2 regions of the Rossellomorea sp. GCM10028870 genome follow, and region 2 is predicted to be linked to the other one. Evidence: riboswitches for the same ligand, from Rfam matches in the RefSeq annotation. Region 2 holds a riboswitch; the other holds the start of a gene.
The links. Region 2 has a riboswitch for glycine ahead of gcvT (glycine cleavage system aminomethyltransferase GcvT). Riboswitches for the same ligand answer to the same signal wherever they lie in the genome.
Positions count from the first base shown of each region.

Region 1: it holds a riboswitch for glycine, as region 2 does, so the genes downstream of both, ACFQWC_RS18720 (amino acid permease) here and gcvT (glycine cleavage system aminomethyltransferase GcvT) in region 2, are expected to answer to the same signal.

Region 1 covers NZ_JBHTGN010000005.1:52,256-55,678, reverse strand. The annotation lists gene ACFQWC_RS18720 (amino acid permease) at 47-1,417, opposite strand; glycine riboswitch at 1,575-1,657, opposite strand; gene rlmH (23S rRNA (pseudouridine(1915)-N(3))-methyltransferase RlmH) at 1,815-2,294, opposite strand; gene ACFQWC_RS18710 (CxxH/CxxC protein) at 2,389-2,547, opposite strand; gene ACFQWC_RS18705 (S1C family serine protease) at 2,668-3,423, opposite strand, start outside.
Region 2 covers NZ_JBHTGN010000001.1:504,434-507,856, reverse strand. The annotation lists gene gcvPA (aminomethyl-transferring glycine dehydrogenase subunit GcvPA) at 1-255, opposite strand, end outside; gene gcvT (glycine cleavage system aminomethyltransferase GcvT) at 272-1,378, opposite strand; glycine riboswitch at 1,476-1,554, opposite strand; glycine riboswitch at 1,558-1,649, opposite strand; gene ACFQWC_RS02590 (DEAD/DEAH box helicase) at 1,824-3,423, shown strand, end outside.

The DNA of each region.
Region 1 (3,423 bases), on a different contig from region 2:
TATTGGATTCGTTAGTATCCTTCATACCTGATTTTTCTGAATTTGACTACGATTGATGCATCAACCCTTGATATTTTTCCTTTTTTCTCTTCATCCCATATAAGATAAATAAAAGAATGAACCAAAGGGGAGTCAATAATAAGGCTGGACGAGTAGCCTCAGAAAACAGCATAATCACCAGGATCACAGCAAACATTGTGAGCACGACGTAATTCACAAAAGGTGTAAGTGGTGCTTTGAATGTTGATTTCAATTGTAATTGCGGACGTGTTTTCTTATACTTTATATGGCTGATCAGAATCACACCCCAGACCCATATGAAGCAAATCGCACTGATGGTTGTCACGATCCCAAAGGCTTGCTCTGGTAACAGTTTGCTTAACAGGGCTCCTGCGGATATGACCAGTGTGGAGATGAATAACCCATTACTTGGTACATGATTTTTATTCAGTTTTGCAAACTGAGACGGCCCTTGGTTATGATGGCTTAAATTATATAGAATCCGGCTCGTGGAGAACATGCCGCTGTTGCAGGCAGAAGCCGCTGATGTCAGCACCACAAAATTGATGATTCCGGCAGCCAGGGGAATTCCGATTAAGCTGAATGTTTTAACAAACGGACTTTCTGAAGCATTTAGACCCGTCCATGGGTTAATACATAAGAGCACAATCAGCGCGCCGACGTAGAAAAATAAAATCCTCAAAGGAATTTTATTGATGGCCGATGGGATATTTTTATGTGGATCAGATGTTTCTGCTGCCGATACGGCTACTAATTCCACACCGACATAGGCAAAGATGACCATTTGGAATGAAAGTAAAAACCCTGAAATTCCGTTCGGGAAAAAACTTCCATGTTCCCACAGATTCGTAACTGTAACCGCCCCTGCATCCGTCTTGAATCCCATCACCAGCAGCACAACACCGACACCGATCAACGCAAGAATCGTCATGACCTTGATTAAAGCAAACCAATACTCCAATTCCCCAAAGAGTTTCACCGTCAATAGGTTGAGCCCCAATAAAATGATTACGCAGATGAGTGCCGGTATCCACTGCGGGATATGGAACCAATAGTTCACGTATACACCAACAGCAATCACATCGGCCATGGCCGTCATGATCCAGCAGAACCAATAGGTCCAGCCCGTTACAAAGGACGCCCAGGCTCCAAGATACTCTTCCGCAATATCCGTTAACGACTGATAACCCGCATTGGACAACAGCAACTCTCCAAGCGCTCTCATCACAAAAAACAGGGCAATACCCACGATTAAATAAGCAAAGATGATCGAGGGACCTGCAAGCTGTATCGCTTTACCAGAACCTAAAAATAACCCCGTACCAATCGTACCGCCAATGGCAATCAGCTGAACATGGCGATTCGATAAATCCCTCTTTAATTTTCGTTGTTCCAACCTTAACTCCTCCTTACAGCCTTCCAATGTGATACATCGAGCAATAAATGAATACAAAAAAAGAGACTGGATGCGCTCCAATCTCATGGTCATAAGAATAACAAATACGATTTTGTATGCCAGCAACAATCATTACGGGCACACCAAAATAAATATCCGATACTCTTCTGTCCTTTTGCCTGAGATTATGAACCCTTCGGCGCCGCAAAAAACTCTCGCGGTCTCTCCAGAAGCTGCTCCTGCTATAGTATTATCCATAGCAATCATAGCTTTCTACGTAATTAAACTGTTTGGTTATTATTATTCTCTCGAATAGTTGATTATTCTAGTAGGAGTTAGGTGTTTTGTCAATAGGGAAGACATCCATTTCCTGTAGATGAATTTATTCGATGATTTTTTATTTATGGTACGGTTCACCCCGATTAATGCGAAACGCCCGATAAATCTGCTCCACCAGGATCAGTCGCATCAGCTGATGGGGAAAGGTCATTTTGGAAAACGAGAGGGTTTCATTTGATCTCTTGATTACATCATCACTCAAACCTAATGAACCACCAATGACAAACGCAACTTTGCTTTTCCCGTAAGTAGCAAGCTTGTCCAGATTATCGGCAAGTTCTTCCGATGAACGCATTTTCCCTTGGATGGCCAGGGCAATGACATGATGATCAGGAGAGATCTTAGCTAAGATCCGTTCGCCTTCTTTATTCTTCACTTGCTCTATTTCAGATTCACTCAATACTTCCGGGGCTTTTTCGTCGGCAAGCTCCACTATTTCTATCTTTGCATAAGCACCTAAGCGCTTTACATATTCACCTATTCCTTGCTTTAAATACTTCTCTTTTAATTTCCCGACCGTTACAATGGTGATATTCACTATCCACACTCGCTTTACAAACAATTTACAAACACGTTATCCACAGACTTTATCCACATATCCACAAATCCAATCCACATATCGTATGGGAATATTAGTTCGCCACTATATATATTGCGTTATTCCCACAATATTCACAGGTTGTGGATAACTTTTCATTTTCAGGAAGCTCTGTTAGTTGAGGGGCTACCTCATGTTCATCCACGACAATATCCATAGCTAATTCTACATGCTCTAAGCAGCAGTAAATCATGTTTTTTCCTCCTATACTTAACTCAAAATATACTCTATATACTTATCCACAATTATCATATCATGTAAAGAAAAAGCAGGAAAGGGCGCTTTGCCTTCCTGCTTTTCGCTTATCCACATTCTATAACCTGGATTCGTCAGTAAGTTTCATGGTTACTTCTTTCTTTTCACCGTTTCGATAGAACGTAACCTTCATCTGATCATTTACGTCTTTTTTGTTATATAGATGCTTTCTTAACTCAATGACATTTTCAATTTTCTCTCCGTCAAGCTCCGTAATCACATCGAGCTCTTGTAATCCGGCCTGGGCAGCTGGAGAATTGGGAACGGTTTGTCTAATCATAACACCATAGTTGATTTCTTTCGGAAGCTTCAATGTTTCCTGCTGGTGATAGGCAGAAATCTTATTCACATCCTCCAGTGTCACACCCATTGCAGGACGCTTGACCTCACCGTACTGCTCAAGATCTTCAATAATTGGCTGAGCATAGTTAATCGGGATGGCAAGTCCGATTCCTTCTACCGCACTCTGTGCAATTTTCATGGAGTTGATTCCGATCAGCTGGCCGGAAATATTGATTAACGCTCCACCACTGTTACCCGGGTTGATGGCTGCATCAGTTTGCAGAACCTCTGCATTCCAATCTTCCATCCCATCCTGGTTAATATCGACCGGAATCGTTCTCTCAACACCCGAAACAACCCCCTGTGTAACAGAACCTGAAAATTGCAGTCCCAGTGGGTTACCAATCGCAATAACTGGCTCTCCCGCTTTCAGCTTATCTGAATTTCCAAACTCAGCAATATCGTCTTTCTTGATTTGGCTGCCATCGATTTCGATTACAGCCAGGTCTGTCCAAATATCCGCACCACGCAT
Region 2 (3,423 bases):
GATCGGCATGTAGTGGTCGTATACTCCTGCCCCTAAAAAGGACGTGTGACTTTTCAAGTCAGCATTCTTCGCTGCCAATTTGGTCAGTTCTTTTACCAATTCTGTTTCTGACTTCGCTTCTTTGATTTTGTAATCCCCTTTGAAACGAACCTTCTCAGGAATATCTTCAAATAGATCGTTAACGCTGTCTACTCCTATGCTGTCTAACATTTCCCTTTGATCTTGCTCTGTCATCGGTAAATAACGATGCTTCATGACCGTCATTCCTCCCCTATTTCTTTGGTCTTTTATAGAATGGTGTCGATACCACTTTGGCTTTTAACTTTTTCCCTCTGATTTCAACCAGTACTTCTGTATCTAAAGAAGTAAACTCTTTATCAAGTAATGCTAATCCTACATTTTTCTTTAATGTCGGTGATTGCGTACCGGTTGTGACTTCCCCTATTTCTTCTTCACCGGAATATACTTTATAGCCATGACGGGGAATTCCGCGATCGATCATTTCAATCCCGACGATTTTTCTTGAAGCCCCTTCTTCCTTTTGCTGTTTCAGCACTTCCTGACCGATAAATGGAACCTCTTTATTCACCTTTACGGCGAATCCGATCCCCGCTTCGATCGGCGTGATGGATTGAGATAATTCTTGTCCGTAAAGTGCAAGATTGGCTTCAAAACGCAATGTATCACGTGCACCTAGTCCGCATGGTAGCACCCCATGGTCCTTTCCTGCTTCCAGGATAGCTTTCCAGATCGCAGCCGCATCACCAGCATCACAGTAGATCTCAAATCCGTCTTCCCCTGTGTAACCGGTACGTGAAACAAGTGCAAGTCTATCATCAATATTCACTTCGGTTTGGAATTTAAAAAATCCGATATCGCTTAGTGAATGTTCGTTTGTAAGTAATTGTAAAACTTGTTCGGCAAGTGGACCTTGAAGTGCCAATTGCGCCATATGTTCAGAGATGTTATTGATTTCTACGCCATCTACTTCATGTTCTTTCAACCACTGAAAATCTTTATCTATATTTGCTGCATTGACAACGAGCAAATAATCATTATCTTTTATTTTATAAACTAATAAGTCATCGACCGTCCCACCGTTTTCGTAGCACATAGCCGTATACTGAGCCCCTCCGTCTTTTACTTTGGAGACATCGTTTGTCATCATTTTTTGTAAGTAGTCAAGAGCCCCTTCACCCTTCACTTCAATTTCTCCCATATGAGAAACGTCGAATAGTCCAGCCCGGGATCGTACCGCTTCATGTTCTTCTTTAATACTTGAGAATTGCACTGGTAAAGCCCAGCCACCGAAGTCGATGGTCTTTCCTCCATACTCTTTGTACACTTCGTATAAAGGTGTTTGTTTTAACTCTGACATGACTTTTCCCCCTTTATCTTCCTTACATGCATAATCCTTAACCAAGTTTTATCCCATGAAAAAAGGACAGAAAAACCCCTTTTCATAAAGAAGTTTTCTCTGTCCTTGCACCTGAAAGTTTACCGAAGAACGGCTTTCCCCTTTGGTGGTTTCCGTTAAGGAAACACTCTCCAGAGTTGCGTCCAACAAGAGTCTTTTTGCCTGAGAGATTCACACTTAAAAGTGCTTGCTCCTTCGGCGCTGTATGCACAGTCTCTCCCCTTGTTATCATTCGCCAATATTCCTTGAAACATTTGGTCATACTAGAAATATACAGAAGAAATGTTGTAAATGTGAATGTTCGGATTTTCGAGTTTTTTTAACATTAGAAAATCTATTTTCATCCTACCATTAAATACGAGGATTGAGCAATCATTTTTATTAGAATTAAGGAGATGTTTTTCAGATGAATGTTGAGGTTTTATTTGATGAAGAATGGGGCGAGGGTCTCGAGAATTTAATTGATAACGATGGCCCATGGGGAAATTGGGAGCTTTATAAGCTGGCCATCGAATTTGAACATCATCTTGCAATTCCGAACTTTGAAGGCCTGCAAGCTCCAAAACATTTGGCAAATGTCACTCCACTCCCCCATCAGCTTGAAGCAGCAAAGCAGGTTGTCGAAACGATGAACGGCAAAGCGATCCTTGCAGATGAGGTCGGATTAGGCAAGACCATCGAAGCCGGATTGATATTGAAAGAATACATGATTAGGGGATTAGTGAAGAAAGTATTAATATTGGTTCCTGCATCCCTGGTCTCTCAATGGGCCTATGAATTGAACAGTAAGTTTTTCATCCCGGCTGTTCCGCAACGAAAAAGTTACGTATGGGATCAGTGCGATATTGTCGTCTCTTCCATGGATACGGCTAAGAGGAGCCCTCATCGAGAGAAGGTGTATGAACAGGACTATGATTTGGTGATTATCGATGAAGCTCACAAACTAAAAAATCATAAAACAAAAAACTATGAATTTGTCCAGAACTTAAAGAAGAAATTCTGCTTATTGCTGACGGCCACACCAATCCAAAATCGTGTTGAAGAGATTTTCCATCTAGTTTCCCTCCTTAAGCCTGGACATCTCGGAAATGAATCCGGGTTTTCTGACAGATATAAAAAAGGGGACCGTACTCTTCAAGAGGATGAACATTTAAAGAGTCTCATTAACAAAGTGATGATTCGTAATAGACGGAGCGATACGGGTATAGAATGGACGAAACGTCACGTTAAGACAGTTTTAATTGATTTTAACGAAGCTGAAAGAGATTTATATAACAGCATCGATTTGCTCAAGGGGGACTATGATGAGTGGGCTAATTCAAGCTCCTTCTCTCTATTGACACTTCAAAGAGAAGCATGCAGCTCACGTGAAGCAGTATTTTATACCCTTAAAAACATGCTGGAAAAGAAGGAGAACCCGACAGCAGCTTTTGAAAATACAATTGGTACACTTATGAAAAAAGTAGAAAACGTGACAATGAACTCCAAGGCTCAGAAAGCACTGGAAATCATCCAATCGATCAATGATAAAGTGATTATTTTTACAGAGTACCGGGCGACACAGCTCTATCTTCAATGGTTCTTAAAACAGCATGGAATAAGCTCCGTACCGTTTCGGGGTGGATTCAAGCGGGGGAAAAAGGACTGGATGCGTGAACTCTTCCAGAAGCATGCCCAGGTGTTGATTGCCACAGAAGCCGGCGGAGAAGGAATCAACCTTCAATTCTGTCATCACGTAATCAACTTTGACTTGCCTTGGAATCCTATGAGATTAGAGCAGCGAATCGGACGTGTACACCGGCTCGGACAAACAGAGGATGTTCACATCTACAATTTCGCTACTAAAAATACTGTAGAAGAACATATCTTAAAACTTCTTTATGAAAAAATTAATCTCTTTGAACGAGTGATCGGGCAATTGGATGAAATCCTGACACGCCTGGATTTCCGCGACTTCGAAGAACACGTAACCGATATTCTCTCTTCGTCCCGATCAGAAGGAGAAA